Regions from separate parts of the Streptomyces sp. NPDC057950 genome, predicted to be linked through region 2. Evidence: riboswitches for the same ligand, from Rfam matches in the RefSeq annotation. Region 2 holds a riboswitch; each other region holds the start of a gene.
What was found. A riboswitch is a leader RNA that binds a small molecule or an ion and turns the genes downstream of it on or off. The one in region 2 is predicted to bind cyclic di-AMP.
Positions count from the first base shown of each region.

Region 1: it holds a riboswitch for cyclic di-AMP, as region 2 does, so the genes downstream of both, ACFVTC_RS30975 (transglycosylase SLT domain-containing protein) here and ACFVTC_RS01500 (NlpC/P60 family protein) in region 2, are expected to answer to the same signal.
Region 3: it holds a riboswitch for cyclic di-AMP, as region 2 does, so the genes downstream of both, ACFVTC_RS00640 (C40 family peptidase) here and ACFVTC_RS01500 (NlpC/P60 family protein) in region 2, are expected to answer to the same signal.

Region 1 is NZ_JBHVPP010000021.1:120,450-125,730, reverse strand. Features, by position in the region: cyclic di-AMP (ydaO/yuaA leader) riboswitch at 1,476-1,634, shown strand; gene ACFVTC_RS30975 (transglycosylase SLT domain-containing protein) at 1,639-2,397, shown strand; gene ACFVTC_RS30970 (HAD family hydrolase) at 2,521-3,339, opposite strand; gene ACFVTC_RS30965 (FAD-dependent oxidoreductase) at 3,627-4,829, opposite strand; gene ACFVTC_RS30960 (ATP-grasp domain-containing protein) at 4,858-5,281, opposite strand, start outside.
Region 2 is NZ_JBHVPP010000001.1:316,360-321,640, forward strand. Features, by position in the region: gene ACFVTC_RS01485 (TetR/AcrR family transcriptional regulator) at 1-92, shown strand, start outside; gene ACFVTC_RS01490 (GNAT family N-acetyltransferase) at 345-980, shown strand; gene ACFVTC_RS01495 (hypothetical protein) at 1,140-2,114, shown strand; cyclic di-AMP (ydaO/yuaA leader) riboswitch at 2,371-2,545, shown strand; gene ACFVTC_RS01500 (NlpC/P60 family protein) at 2,554-4,359, shown strand; gene ACFVTC_RS01505 (lamin tail domain-containing protein) at 4,807-5,281, shown strand, end outside.
Region 3 is NZ_JBHVPP010000001.1:131,882-137,162, forward strand. Features, by position in the region: gene ACFVTC_RS00615 (DUF397 domain-containing protein) at 1-203, opposite strand, end outside; gene ACFVTC_RS00620 (helix-turn-helix domain-containing protein) at 216-1,073, opposite strand; gene ACFVTC_RS00625 (ATP-binding protein) at 1,286-1,744, shown strand; gene ACFVTC_RS00630 (LysR family transcriptional regulator) at 1,780-2,691, opposite strand; gene ACFVTC_RS00635 (LysE family translocator) at 2,809-3,480, shown strand; gene ACFVTC_RS00640 (C40 family peptidase) at 3,540-4,013, opposite strand; cyclic di-AMP (ydaO/yuaA leader) riboswitch at 4,017-4,202, opposite strand; gene ACFVTC_RS00645 (hypothetical protein) at 4,548-4,853, opposite strand; gene ACFVTC_RS00650 (ATP-dependent Clp protease proteolytic subunit) at 4,861-5,281, opposite strand, start outside.

The DNA.
Region 1 (5,281 bases), on a different contig from region 2:
GCCGTCCTGACGGTGGGCGGTGGGCGTCACCGCCTGCCCCTCCCTCCTGGTCCTCTCTCTTGATCCTCCCCCTTGGTCACCCCCTTTGGTCACCCCGGCGCGTACGCGCTCCGGGGGTGCGCCGGTGCTCGTGCGCCCTCTCAGCACACCGGCGTGGACGCGGGTCGCTTCCGCCCCGCCGGAGGCGACGCGGACCTGCCGCCGGACCACCGGGAGGGCAGGGCCCGGGTGATCGCCCTGGCGTGCGACGCGGCCCCCGACGGCGCCTCGGCCCTGGTCACTCGGGGTGCTCTGCACATGCCAGCGTGCGATCGCCGTGATCAGGCGGTCCCCCCGAAGCCGAGCACTACGGAGATCGCGCATTTCGAGCCGCCCGCCATCGGCCACGCCGTCCCGCCCGGCCGTCACACCCCTCGCTCCCTCTCTCCCCACCCCCCTCCTGACCGTCCCCGGACCTGGCCCGAGCCGGGCCCGGAGGCCGACTTCACCCTGACCCCTCGCCCAGCTCTCTCGAACTCCGGTTACAGGCAAGGGATTTCGACTCCACGACCACACGGATTCACCCCCGCCACCACGGCACCCACGCCCACCCGGACGGCCTCGAGCGCGGGGAGGGCGTACCGAGGCCGTACTCGGTCCAGGAAGCCGGCCTCCTGAGCGCCCGCGCTCTCCCCTCCCGGTCGATCCGTCCGCGCCGTCCGGAACCCGCCTGGGACGCGCGAAGCGAGTTCCGCTCCGAAGTCACCTGCGACACACGGGACTTCACCCCCCGGTGAGCCGGTCCGCGAGGACGGCGACGAGGTGGCCTCCCATCGGGCGCGGGAGCTGCGGATCCCGCGCGCCGCGGGCCGAAGCCCCGGCGGCCACCTCGGCTGCCCCGCGGGGCAGAGCGTGGACCGGTGAATCCCTGACGGACCCCGGCGAGGGACGCCCGCCCGCTCCAGCCGTCGACCTGGAGAGGGTCACGCGCTTCGGCATCACGCGGGCGGATGCCCCGGCCGGCGTCAACAGAGGCCACACGGGCCTGAGTTCATCCCTCATCCCGACCTGAAGCGGCAGGCACGTCCCGAACACCGGCCCTACGGACTCCACTTCAGGGTCATCGAGGGCCGGCCCCCCACGGCCACCCCGGCACGGACGCGTCCGTACGAACGGTGCGCACGGCTCCCACCGGGAGCTCAGCAGCCTTTTATTCGCGCCTTATATGCCCGACTTGCCGCCATTGCCGCTTTATTCCTGTCGGATCGAGTGAGTTGGGTCACGCGCGAAGGTCATCAACCCCACCGGGCCGCCAAGTGACTACCCGTTTGCATAAGCCAAGTTGAGCGAAGCATTCCGGATTAATCGGGCAATTCATCTGCCCTTATGCCCTGGTGAAAACGATCTACACCGCGACATCAAGGCTTGTTTCGGACATGTGCTGTCGCATACCTTCACGTCACTCCGGACGGACCGCCCAATCCTGCCGCCGACCGGAACCACACCCGACCACACACGCACGGCAGGAGCGGGGGACCCAGGTAAGCCGCCGATCCGAAGTCCGGAACGGCTAGGGGTGAAGTCGCACTCACCGTGCGGCCGGGCAGCTCCCGCCCGAACCCGACAGCTCACCTCGCAGGCACCGGAGAGGAACTCGTCATGGCCGCAGCAGGTAGACACTGCCACCCGAAGACTCGCAGCACCCTCGTTCGCGGCATTCTCGCTGCGGGCACGGGCGCGGCGGTACTCGCCATCCCGCTCCTGGGCGCCACCTGCGCGCAGGCCGCCACGGGCGCCTCCGACGTCCAGCTCGTCACCTACAAGGTGGTCACGGGCGACACCCTCGCCAAGATCGCGCGGAAGTACCCCTCCAGCGGCGGCTGGAAGAAGCTGTACGAGGCCAACAGCGCGGTCATCGGTTCCAACCCGTCGGCGCTCCGCCCGGGTCTCACCCTGACGGTCGGCACGAAAACCGTCCAGAACGCCACAAAGTCCGCAAAGGTCACGGCGGCGGTCGCCAAGACCACGAAGTCCACGACGACGGCGGCCAAGACCACGGCGGTCAAGACCGCGACCACCGCCGCCGTGAAGACGTACACGAACGACCTCGACGGCTGGATCAAGCAGTCGCTGGACATCATGGCCAAGAACGGGATCCCGGGCACGTACAACGGCATCTACCGCAACGTCATGCGGGAGTCCTCCGGAAACCCCAAGGCCATCAACAACTGGGACTCCAACGCCGCCGCCGGTATCCCCTCCAAGGGCCTGCTCCAGGTCATCGACCCGACGTTCAAGGCCTACCACGTGCCCGGCACGTCCATGGACTCCTACGACCCGGTCGCGAACATCACCGCCGCCTGCAACTACGCCGCGGCCAAGTACGGCTCGATCGACAACGTCAACGGCGCCTACTGACCGGACGCCACGAGACCGGGGTGCCGGACCGGACTTCCGGCACCCCGGGAAGCCAGAACCCCGGTGGTCCGCAGCCCCGGGCAGTCGGGGCTACGGACCACCAGGGCTACGGCGCGACCGGGGCTACGGCGCGGAGAGCGGGAACAGCCGCTCAAGCACCACCGCGATCCCGTCGTCCTCGTTCGACAGCGTCACCTCGTCGGCCACCGCCTTGAGCTCCGGGTGGGCGTTGGCCATGGCGACCCCGTGGGCGGCCCAGTCGAACATAGGTATGTCGTTGGGCATGTCACCGAAGGCGATGGTGGCTTCGCAGGACAGCCCGAGATGGGCGGCGGCGAGAGCAAGGCCTGTCGCCTTGGTCACCCCGCATGGCTGGAGTTCGACCGTGCCGGGCCCCGACATGGTGACGGTGGCCAGGGAACCCACCACCGCCCTGGCGGCCGCGGCCAACTCGTCGTCGGACAGCAGCGGGTGGCGCAGCAGCACCTTGCTGATCGGCTCCGTCCAGAGGTCGTCGCGACGACCGACCCGTACCGCGGGAAGCGTCGGGTGCGGCATCACGTAGCCGGGCTCGATGAGTGTCAGTCCGTCCACGCCGTCCTGGTCCACCGCGGCGTACAGCAGCCCGACCTCCGCCTCGATCTTTCCGAGCGCCGTCTCCGCGAGTTCCCTGTCCAGGGTCACCGACCACAGCAGACGGTCCTCGCCCGCGTCGTAGAGCTGCGCCCCCTGCCCGCACACCGCCAGTCCCGCACCGCCGAGTTCACCGAGGAGCGGGCGCACCCTCGGCGCCGGGCGCCCCGTCACGACCAGATGGCGGGCGCCCGCCTCCACCGCCCTCGCCAACGCGGCCCGGGTCCGGTCGGAGACCGTGTCGTCGCCGCACAGCAGCGTTCCGTCCAGGTCAGTGGCGATGAGTGAATATGCAGTCGGAGCGGCCATGATCCGAAGAATACGGATCCGACGACTCAGGGGCCCGGCGTGAACCGGACGACGTCCGGTATCCCGTCAGCAACGCCGTTCACCGCACGGGCCACGCGCGCCCGACGACGTCACACACACTCCGATCCGCCGTACCGGGCGCCCGAGACCGCCGCGACACCGGCTTCAACACCCGTCACGGACCGGCATGTCACGGAATGTGCCCGGCCGGCAATCTCCCGGTGACGTCGGGGCGGCGGCCCCCCGCCACCGCCCCGACCGCCGGGTGCCCGACGCCGTACGCCGACTCAACCGTGGGCCGCCGCCAAGTGCCTGGCCAGTCGCGGCGAAGCGAACTCCGTCCCGCACACGAATCGCATCACGGGCCCGTACGAGGCCGCCGCCGGCAACCCCGTGAAGTACAACCCGGGGACCGAGGACCGGTATCCGGCACCGAGCTTCGGGGTACCGCGGCTCACCGCCAGCTCCGTCCGCAACGCGTGTCCCAGGAAGTCCATCGCGGCGATGTCGACGCGATAGCCCGTCGCCGCGATGACGTGGTCGGCCGCGAGCTCCTCGGGCGCACCGTCCAGGGTCCGCACGGAGAGCACCGGGCGGCTCCCGGAGACCGCGGCCCGCTCGATCCCGGCGATCTCGCTGACCTCGACCTTGCCCTCGAAGCGGTCCCGGAGCCACCACGCGCCGAGCGGGCCGAGCACCCGGCGGACGAGATAGTGCCGGGTCTCGGCGGGCAGATAGCGGTAGGGATGCGGGTAGTAGCTGAGCGCCCACAGCGACCAGGCGCGCCCGAAGGGGGACTCCGGGCGCAGCTTCGGCTGTCCCCAGGGCGGTGCGCCGAAGGCGACCCTGCCCCGGCCCCGGGACACCACGCGCACCTGCGCGCCCGCCTCCGCCGCCAGTGCGGCCGTCTCCAGGGCGGACTGTCCCGCGCCGACGACGATCAGTTCCCTGCCGGAGAACCGGGTGAGGTCGTGGTGCTGGGAGCTGTGTGAGACGGGGCCGGTGGGCACCGGTCCGTCCGCCGCCGCCTCACCGAGCTCGGGCGGCAGATGGGCGAGGCCGTACAGCCCGGTGGCCACGACGACCGCGCGTGCCGTGAACGACTCCCCCGAGTCCAGCTTCAGCTCGAACCCGTCGCCGCCCCGTCGGTCGACGGAGACGACCCGCACCTGCTCCAGCTCGGGCACGAGCTGCCGCTGGAACCACTCCCCGTAGGCGATGAAGGTCTCGACCGGGATGATGTCCTCGTCCGTGACGAGCCGTGGTATCCCGGCCGCGTCGCAGTAGTCACGGAGTGTGTGGCCCGGCTGCGGGGCGTCGATGCTGGAAGCGGCCGGGGTCGATTTGAGGAGCATCCCCTCGGGCATGTGGTCGCGCCAGCTCACCATGGGCCGGCCGAAGACACGCACCGGAATGCCGCGCGCCCGCAGATGGGCGGCGGTGGACAGGCCGAACGGGCCCGCACCGATGACTGCTACCGGATGAATCACGAAGTCCCCTCCCCAGGACGTTCTTCCGTCACTTCGTGGTCGTACTGGTACTGCTGCCGCGACGGTTGGTCCGCCACAGCTGGTACAGATGTCTCGCGCCCGGCCGCACGAAGCGCGCGAGCATCGTGAAGAACGGCCGCAGGTCGTCACCCGCGAGCCAGGCCAGCTCCGTACCGCTCGCACGCGCCGGCGCGTGCGGGGTGGTGTAGCCGCTGCGCCGGTAGGCGAGCAGGGCCGGCAGGTCGATGTTCTCCACGATGTACCGGTGGCCGGCCCGCTGTTCCCCCTCGGGAACGGTGCGCCCGGTCAGGTCGAGGTGCATGGCCCGGACGACGTCGATCCCCGACTCGTTCTCGAAGAGCCGGAACTGCGCGCCCATGCGGGGGTTGAAGTCGAGAAGCTTGTACTGCCCGTCGCGGCGGTCGAAGCGCAGGTCGAGGTCGATGACGCCG
Region 2 (5,281 bases):
TGACCCGCATGGTCGACAGCGCCTATCCCACGGCGCTGGAGATGTTGCTGGACAGCGCGGCGGCGCAGTGGGAGTCGCTGCGCGCCCGCTGACGACGGGCGGTGCCGCGGAGCGATGACCCGCCGGTACGGTCCGTGGCCTGGAGCCTGGCGTCAGGAGTCATGAGCCGGAGGGCTGGGAGCCGGAGGACCGGGAGTCGGAGGGCCCGGTGGCGGGGAGGTGGAGGCTCAGGATCCGGGCGTTCGAGCGGGCCGGACGGACGGGTGGGGCGGTACGGACGGGTGGGGCGGTTCGAGCGGTCCAGACGGTGGCGGGAGCGCTCCCATACAGGGAGGATACGGCTCATGACCGATCAGCCGACGATCCGCCCGTACAAGCCCGAAGACCGCGCGGCGGTAGCGCACGTGTGCGTGATGACGGCCAACGACGGAGGGGATTCACGGGCTCTCTGTCCCGACCTGGAGCTGATGCCGTCCCTGTTCGCGTACCCCTACTGTCATCTCGAACCGGAGCTGGCCTTCGTGCTCGACGACGGGACCGGCCGAGCGGTCGGCTACGTCCTGGGCACCGCCGACACGGCGCGGTTCGTGGGCGAGCTCCGCGACCTCTGGATACCGCGTGTCGCCACGCGCTACCCACGGAGGACGACGCCACCGCGCACGCCGGGCGACACGATGATCGACCTGCTGCACCGCCCCGAACGCATGATCCTGCCCGAGCTCGCCGCCTATCCCGCGCATCTGCACATCGACCTGCTCCCGGACTGGCAGCGCAGGGGCCATGGCCGGGCCTTGATGGACACCTTCCTCGACGCGCTCGCGGACCGCGGTGTCCCCGCCGTCCACCTCGGCATGGTCACCGCCAACACGTCGGCACGCGTCTTCTACGACCGTCTCGGTTTCCACGAGATCCCGGTGCCGGAACCGGGCCCCCTGACCTATCTGGGCAGGTCGACGGACCGCCAGCGCCGCTCGCCCTGATCCGCGCGGGCCGTGGGGACCGGACCCGCGTCAGGGAGCGGGTACGGCCTGAGTCAACCTTATGAAGATCTCGTCCCTCTATACGAGGAGACGTCCTGCGGGTGGTGGGGGGAGAGGGCATTGCTTAGGGCGGTGGAAGAGCGTCGCGGCGATGTCGGCATGGGTCATGGACGGACGGCGGGACCCGGTGACGGTCCACCGCCGCCCGCCGTGGGCGGCGGCGGACGGGGGCGACCGGGCGGCACGCCGTACCGGATCGCGTCGTTCGTCGGACGCACCCTGCGCGGCGAGTGGCACGGCATCGTCGTCGAACCGTTCCGGCAACTCCGGCGCCGCGGACTGTCCGGACTCGTGCTGGCGTTCGTGGCCGCCTTCGGGGTCATCTTCTTCCACGCGATCGCCCAGCATCCGACGGGCGCCACGGTGGTGCGGCTGACGGGCGGGGTCAAGGCGGCCCTGCCCCTGCCGCTGGCCCTGCTGCGTACCCCCGTGTCCCTGTACGTCCCCGCCCTCGACCTGCCGGTGTGGGCGGGCATCACCCAGCTGTTCCTCGCGTTCGCCCTCGCCGAACTCGCCCTCGGCCGCGCCCGGACCCTGGCCATCGCGTACGCCACCACGTTGGCCGGCACCCTCACGGTGCGCGTGATGATCGCGATGGGGCCGGGCTGGTGGGGTCTGGGGCTGCCGCCCGAGACCGGGCAGGTGCTGGACACCGGTCCGTCCGCGGCGGTGGTGGGTCTGTTCACCTACCTCGCGGTCGTCCGACGGGCGCCCGTGGTGTTCGCGCTCACCGGCGGCTCGATGGTGTGGGAGTCGATCGTCAGACCCAATCTGGCGGGTCGGGAACACCTGATCGCCGTGGCGGCCGCGATCGTGCTGGGGCTGCTGCGCGGGCGCTGGCGAAGACCCGTACGGGCCCTGACGGTCTTGCTCCACTCGCGCCGCGCGGAGAACCGGCCGACCGACGGCCCGCACCTGCCGGAACCAGCGGCCCCACCGGGCGCGGCGGAGTCACCGGCCCGGACGGGAGCACCGGCCGCCGCGCGGCCACCGGCTCCGGCGGATCCGGCGGCCCGTGCGGACCCGCCGGTCCCCGCGCATCGCGCCAACGAGCCGCGGGCGCGACTGCGCTGACACCGCCGACTCGGGCCGAAGGCTGTTCCACGGCGGGCGCACGTCGCCGGACGTGACGCCAGACGTACGGCGGGTGAGGGTGTGCCGCCGGTGACCCCGTCCGGCGTCCGGTGGGCGAATTCGCCGAGGATCGTGAGTACGACGAAGGTCACAATTACATATCGGACACTTCGCACTTCAATCTTCACGCGAGGTACACAAGTTGGCTAAGTTGACGACAGGCCACACGACTTCCTCCGGCGAACCTCGCCGGGTCGCTTGGCCTCCGCCTAATCCGGTGCGGCCTCCTGGCGACCGGAGCCGGGGACCCAACCGAACCCTGGGGTGAATCGGCCCAACTGCCCCACCGGGCAGAGGCTGTAGGGCATACCTTCCGGATCTGTCCGCCCGAACCCGACAGCTAACTCGGTAGGCGGAGCACGGAAGGAGTACGTCTGCCATGGCGCCGGAACGCACCCCGGGCCCTGGAGGCAACAGCCTCCCCGGCATGCCCCGCTCCGCACCCGCGACGGTGGCCCGTTCCTCGGCGGACCTGGTCCCGCAGAGCCCCAACTCCGCCTCCCTCGGCGGGGACGACGGTCCGAGCCGCGAAGAGGTCCAGCAGCGGATCAGCTCTCTCTACGACCGAGCCGAGACCGCCACCGGGAACTACAACGCGACCCGCGCGATGACCACCGCTTCACGCAATCGCCTCAACCCCGCCCGGGACAACGGGCGCAGGGGCGGCGACGCCACCCTCGACGACGTGTCCCGGCCCTGGTTCGACGCGGTTCGTGCGCAGTTGGGCCCGAGCGCGCCGGCGCGGCTGCCGGCCGACCGAATGCCGAAACGCCCGGCCGAGACGCGTCCCGCGCCTGCCGCGACGCGCCTGGACGGCGGCCCCTCCGCCCGCGCCCTGGAGGCCGCAGGCCGCCCCGTTCCGGAGCTGACCGCCGGACCCGCAGCGGGGCCCGTGGCCGAGTTGGCGGCCGCGGCTGGGCCTGTGGCGGAGCTCGCCTCCGGGAGGGCCGTGGCCGCGCTGCCGGCCGGGACCGGGGCGCGGCAGGAGACCGTCAGGGCCCTGCCCGCGCCGGCCGCCGACTCCGGTCACTCCTCGCTGAAGAACCGCAAGGAGCAGAACCGGCGCAAGCTCGCACTCGCCCGTGAGCTGCTGTCCCGGCACGCCGTCCGGCAGCGGAGCACCCCGATCGCGGCGATCGGGGCGCGGCCGGCCCAGGAGGTCTGGCCCACCCCGCAGGAACAGACCCGCCGCGAGGCCGAGGAGCAGTGGCGGCGACAGCAGTCGGCCGGACCGGGCATGGGCGCACCCGTGGCCACGGCCGCCCGTGCGGGTATGGGCGCACCCGCCGGTATGGACGCGTCCCTCGGCGCGGGAACACCCCTCGCCCCGGACATGACGTACGCCCCGGACATGACGTACGCCCCGGACATGACGTACACCCCGGATATGACGTACACCTCGGACATGACCTTCACTTCGGGGGTGACGTCCGCCGCGGACACGGCGTTCGGCTCAGGCGTGACGTTCGCCTCGGACACGGCGTTCGCCCCGGGCACGGCCCACGCTCCTGAGCTGTCCTACGCCCAGGACACGGCCTACGCCCCCGACCGGTTCCAAGCCCCGGAGCCGCTCCCTGCCCCGGACCCGCCTTTCGCCCCGGAGCCGCCCGTCGCCGCGGAGACGGCCTACATCCCCGCCATGACCTTTGCTCCCGCGCCTGCCCCGCCGGTCGTGTCCGCACCGTTCGCGCCGGCCGTCGCTCCCGGCCCGGCCTTCGTCGCGGTCGCGCCCGTCACCACGGGAGTACCCACTACCGCGGGCATCGGCATCGGCATGGGCGTGGGCATGAACATGGGCGGTGGCGACACGTCCGGTTCGGGGTACGACATGAAGGCCGCCAAGGCGGTGGCCTTCGCACGTGCCCAGATCGGCAGGCCGTGTGTCTGGGGCGCGGCCGGGCCGGGCTCCTACGACTGCGCGGGCCTCACCCGGGCGTCGTGGACGGTGGCCGGGGTCGCGCTCCCGCGTACCGCGCGCGACCAGGCGACGGCCACCACGGCGATCCCGCTCACCGACATCCGCGCCGGCGACCTGATCTTCTTCTACGACGACGTCAGCCATGTCGGCCTCTACGTCGGCGACGGCATGATGGTCCACGCGCCGAGCCCGGGGGCGTACATACGCGAAGAGTCGATCTTCTACGCCGGACAGGCGGCGATCCACAGTGCCGCGCGGCCCGCGTAAGGGGCCGGGAGGCGGCGCCCACGGCTGCCGGCCCGCAGTCTGAAGAGGGGTGCCGAGGCGGCTGGTCCCGCACGGACTGCCCGACGCCCGCGCCTGGTTGGCGCGGGCGTCGGTCTTCCTCGCCCGGGGCGGGGCATCGGACACCGTCTCGGGCAGGCACGCCCCGTCCACTCGCCGGTTCGCCGAACGGGCCCACGGGGAAGCCCACTTGGCCGAGTCGACTGTGCGCGTCGAGGCGACTTCGACGGCGTGGGTGCACAACTCGGCTTCAGGGATGTTGCCTTGGCGGGATCGCGGCGGCGGTCACCGCTTGATCAAGTCCATCCGGCCTGTACCCGCGCTGTTCGCGGTGCGTTCAGTCCGTGGTCGTCGGTGTGCCCGAGGCTTCGCCGGGAGCGTGAGCGCGCTCCTTGTCTGCCCGACCCCCTGAAAAGAGGACCGGCCACCTTGCGTACGCACTGGCGTAGACAAGCCCCCATCACTGCCGCCGCCCTGATCTTCCTCGCCCTCGGCCTGTCGGGTGCGCCGGCTTCGGCCCAGGACCCGTCCACGGTGCGGATCAACGAGGTCGAGTCCAGCGGCGGCAGCCCCGGCGACTGGATCGAACTCGTCAACACCGGGACCGCCGCGGTCGATGTGTCCGGGTGGATCGTCAAGGACAACGACAACTCCCACTCCTACAAGGTCGGCAAGAAGACGTCGATCGCCCCGGGCGCGTTCCTGGCGCTGGACGTCGAGTCGTCGTACGGGCTGGGGAGTTCGGACTCCGCGCGGCTGTTCCTGGCGGACGGTTCCACCCTGGTGGACTCCTACACCTGGACCGACCACGCCAGTACCACGTACGGGCGGTGCGCGGACGGCACCGGCGCGTTCACGACCACGACCGCGCCGACCAAGGGTGCGGCGAACGCCTGCGGCACCA
Region 3 (5,281 bases), 180 kb from region 2:
CCCTTCCAGCTGGCAGGGGTGAACAGCAGGGCGGGGCCCGCCTCGTTCTTGGAGTCGCGCACCGCGACGAGTCCGGCCCAGGGGCCGGGGCCCGGTCGTGCGGTCTCGACGCAGTTGTTCATTCCTGTACTGCGACTGCTGCGCAGCCAGCGCACATCAGGGATCGAAGTACTGAGAGGTACGTACCGAGGCAGTGCGGTCATGGGGGTGCCTCCTTACGCGCCGTCACCTATCGCGGCGATGTAGTCCAACGAGTCCTCGGGTGAAAGGGCGTGGAACCGAAGGGTGTTGAAGACCTTGGTGTAGGCCTGAAGGTCTTCTTTCCGCTCGAGGTAGAGGCTACTCGTCAAGTGGTCGAGAACAACCACGTCCAGATCAGTTGTGTTCGGAAATGAGAAAATAACGAAAGGTCCGGTCACTCCGGCGTGCGCGCCGGCGGCGAACGGCAGTACCTGAAGGCGCACTTGGGGGAGAGCCGCAGCCTCCCGCAGCCGGGTCAGCTGCCGGGCCATGACCTCGGGACCGCCGACCTCACGACGCAGCACGGCCTCGTCCAGGACCGCGGTCAGCTCCAGCGGCGGATCCGAACGCAGAACGTCCTGCCGGGCGAGGCGCACCTCGACGAGCGCGTCCAGTTTGTCGTCCTCGAGTCCGCCCACGGCCGCCCGCGTCACCGCACGCGCGTACTCCGGCGTCTGGAGCAGCCCCGGTACCACGGACGTCTCCAGCGTGCGCATACCGCTGGCCTGTGACTCCAGACTGATGAAGTCCCGGTAGGCGGGCGGCAGGACCCCCCGATAGGCGTGCCACCAGTGATGACGCCCATTGCCCTCGGACCCGGCCAGTCCGAGCAGGAGCTCCCGTAACCCGGGTTCCCCCACCCCGTACGCGTCCAGGAGGCGCTCCACGTCGGCCGGTCTCACCCCGCTGATCCCCGTCTCGATCCGGCTGACCTTCGACTGGTGCCAGCCGACGAGACGGGCCGCCTCACCACTGGTGAGGCCCGCACCGGCGCGCAGCGCGCGCAGTTCGGCACCGAGTTTGCGGCGGCGTACCGCGGGACCGTGCTGCATGGCCGTACTCCTTACTCCTTCCGAGCCGCCCAAATACGGTCTGCCGTCGCAGAGTTCACCGCTTCGAGCGACAGATATATGCATATCTCGGTGGATCGTGCCCGTGACCGGCCCAGTGATGGCAGTCTGGCGCGAAGCACCAGTCCGGGACCGTACTCGAACCATCCGCTCCGTGTCGGACTCCGGTCCCGTGGGAAAGGGACGACGTCGTCATGGCAGATCACCAGGAAGCATCCGTCACTCTGCCGAGCGATCCCGCCTCGGTCTCCGCGGCCCGGAATTTCGTCGTCGACGTGCTGGCCGAATGGGGCCTGCCGTGTGACGCCGAAGCCGCGGACACCGTACGCCTGATCGTGTCCGAACTAGCCACCAACGCCGTCCAGCACACCTTCGGCCAGTCGCCCACCTTCACGGTGGACGTCCGGCTCGACCGGGACGAACAACTGCGGATCGGCGTCACCGACAGCCATCCGCGTTTTCCGAAACGTCTGCCCGCAGCCGTCCAACAGGACAACGGGCGCGGGATGGTGATCATCCGTTGGCTGACCGCCGAGTGCGGCGGCAGGGTTCTCGTACGCCCCACCCGGGAGGGCGGCAAGACGGTCTCCATCGAGTTGCCGTGGACGGTGCCGGCCCAGCCGGTGGTGGCCGGGGGCCCGCAAGAGCCCTGAGGAAAAGATCAGTTGGCGGGCCGGGCCGGGCGTCCCTACCGCGTGGCACGCCCGAACGCACCGCGCAGCAGGGCCCGGAACGCCTCGGCCGCGGGTGCCTGCCGGTCGGTCCGGTGGACGACGGAGATCGTACGGCGCAGATCTCCCGGTTCCAGCAGCCGCAGCCCCACCGGGGTCGCCGCCGTCCTTGCCACCATCTCCGGCACCACCGCGACCCCGAGCCCCGCGCTGACCAGCGCGCACACCAGGGCGTACCCGGGGCTCTCGACCCGCACGGCCGGGGTGGCCCCGACCCGGGCCAGCGCGGCCTCCACGCCCTGCCGGGGCGGATGGTCCGGGGCCATGCTGATCAGCGGCTGTCCGGCGAGTCCGGAAAGCGGCAGCCGGGCCGCACCGTCCGCGAGGACGTGTCCCGGAGCGGTCACGAGCACCAGCTCCTCGACCAGCACCGGCTCCGCGTGTACCGACGAGGGGAGGGGCACCGGGTCCGCCGGCTCGTAGGTGTGCGTCAGCGCGAGATCCACCTCGCCCGCCGCGACCGCCGAGACACCGTCCGGAGGCTCGTAGTTCGCGACCGTGAGTTCCACGTCGGGGTGGGCCCGGCGGAAGGCGCTGAGCACCGGCGGCAGCAGATGGATGCCCGCCGTCTGGAAGGTGCCGAGCCGCAGCGTGCCGCCCGACAGGCCGGTCAGCCGGGCCAGTTCGTGCCGGGCCCGCTCCATCTCGTCGAGCACCCGCCGCGCCCGCGTCACGAGCAGTTCGCCCGCGTCCGTGAGCCGTGTCCCGCGATGGGAGCGCACCAGCAGGGGCGCGCCCGCCTCCCGTTCGAGTTTGGCGAGCTGCTGGGAGAGGGCGGGCGGGCTGTAGCCGAGGCGTTCGGCCGCCCGGGTGATGGATCCCGCCTCGGCCACCGCCACCAGGGCGGTCAGCCGTGTCGGGTCGTACATCGAACGGCTCCCGGGTCCGGGGACCCGCGGCGGGGGCCGGGTCCAAAGGATTGCTTAAGACAGACCCAGGATATTCGACATACCCGCTGAAGGTCCGGGCCGGGCAGCCTGGCGGCCATGGACGCACAGCTCATCGCCTTCACCGGAGTGGCCGCGGGGATGGTCGCCATGCCCGGCGCGGACTTCACCGTCGTCGTGCGCAACGCCCTCGTCTCCCGCCGGGCCGGGGTGGCGTGCGCGCTCGGGGTCGCGGGCGGGCTTCTCCTGCACACGGCGCTGGCCGTCGCCGGTGTCGCCGCCGTCCTCGCGGCCGTGCCCGCGCTGTTCCGGACGCTGCAGCTCCTCGGCGGCGCCTACGTGCTGTACCTGGGGCTACGGACGCTGGACGGCCTGCGACGGCGGCGGGACCGGGAGCCGGACCGGGGACGCCCGGAGGTGTCCGGCGGGACGCCGTCCGGCGAGGACGTGGCCGGCGGCCCTGGGGACGGGAAGCGTCCGCTGCGCCAGGGCTTCGTCACCAACGCGCTCAACCCGAAGGCGCCGATCACCTTCCTGAGCCTGCTGCCGCAGTTCGTGCCCGCGGGCAGCCCCGCGATGCCCCGCACCCTGGTGCTGGCCCTGATCGTGGTGGCCGTCGCCCTGGTGTGGTTCCCGGCGGTCGCCCTGCTGGTCGACCGGCTCGGCCGGTGGCTGCGCGGGCCGCGGGCGGCCCGCGCCGTGGTGGCGGTCACCGGGAGCGCGCTCACGGTGCTCGGCCTGGTGCTCCTCCTGGAGCCCCTGACGGCCTGAGAGCCCCCGGGTTCGTGCCGCGAGGGGCGGCGGCCCGGCACCGCCGCCCCTCGCTCGGGTCAGCTCACCCGGCCGTACCAGACGCTCTTCGTCCAGATCTTCTGGAGCTTCACGACCTCCCCGCTCTTCGGGGAGTGCCAGATCTTTCCCTTCCCGGCGTAGATGCCGACGTGGTACACGTTCCGGCCCGAGTGGAAGAACACGAGGTCGCCGGCCTTGCGGTGCGAGGCGGAGATGTGGTGGCTCTTGTTGTACTGCCCCGCGGCCGTACGAGGCAGCTTCTTGCCCGCCTTCTTGTACGAGTACAGCGTGAGCCCGGAGCAGTCGAAGCGCCGCGGCCCGGTGGCACCGTACTTGTACGGGGCGCCCTTCTTGGATGCCGCGACCTGGAGTGCCCTCGTCGCCGGTGTGGCCGCCTCGGCGTCGGCTGCGACGCCCGGGACCACCAGGCTGCCGCCCACGGCGGCGATGGTCAGAGCCGAGGCCGTACCGGCCCGGGTCAGCAGCGACGGGACACGATTGAGCGCAGTCATGCGCAACCCTTCGTCAACCGCCTGTGAAGGATGACCTGTCGGATTCGGGCTGGCGAAGTAGCCCGGCCGCTTACGCGGCTTCACCCCAAGGACCGCCCGGATCTCTCCGGCGGCCCGTCTTGCTGGGTCCTCCACTCCTGCCGATGCACATCTGTCGACCGGTCATCCGGGCGGCGGCAGGACTCGGCGTCCGCCCGGACCGCCCCGCCGGTGTGGCGGGGGCTTGTCGTCGGAAGGGATCTTCACGCATGGATGTCGGAAAATCCGAGCGGAACCGATGATTTGTGGGGTTACTCACCACTCACCCGTTCGGGTGGACACTCCTCTGTTCGAGGGGTGTTGGGGACGTCGGCAACGCTCTTACCAGCACCGGAAGGCTTCATTCCGCCTTTTGGCTACGCGTGTTGCGCAACTTTCGGGGCCACCCGAAAGGACGCGCGTCTACGCCGTTGGGGGGTACGTCGACTGGTCCGTTTGAAACGCGGGCCGGGCGCTCCACGGATCGGTGTGAGCGGCGGCCCGGTTCTGGATGCCTCAACCGCCGGAGTCGGGCGGCAGGGTGACGCGGGCGGTCCGCCGCTCGCCGTCGAGGACGCGCAGGGCCTGCGCGAGGGTCGGCGCGTGCACCTCGCTCTCGCCCCGCTGGTGCATCAGGGCCAAGGCGTCCCGCAGCGCGGTCGCCTTGCCCACGAGTGCCTGGGCGGCGCGCAGCCCGCGATAGGTGTCTCCCGGCCGGGCCGGGTTGATGCGGCCGACCAGGTCGACCACGTCGAGGTAGCGGTCTATCAGCTCGGCCTCGGCGTGCGTCAGTGCGGGCAGCGGAGGCAGTTCGGGCACCATCGGCGGATCACCTCGCGTCGGGTGTGGCGTTCCTCGCACCGGGCGCGGTGCGCGAGTTCTTGCGGCTCGGGATGATCCCGTCCACCAGCCCGTACGCCAGCGCGGCCTGCGCGTCCAGAATCGTGTCCCGCTCGATGTCGGCGGCGACTTGTTCGGGATTTTGCCCCGTGTGCCGGACGAGCATGTCCTCCAGCAGCCTTCGAGTGCGGGTCAACTCCGCTGCCTGGAGGACCAGATCGCTCGCCCGGCCCTGTACCGGTCGGGGGAGCGGGGGCTGACGGATCGACATCCGGGCTCCCGGCAGGGCGAACCGTTTGCCCGGGGTGCCGCCGGCCAGCAGGACGGCGGCGACCGACGCGGCCTGCCCCAGGCACACGGTCTCCACGTCGCAGGAGACGAAGCGCATCGTGTCGTAGATGGCCGTCATC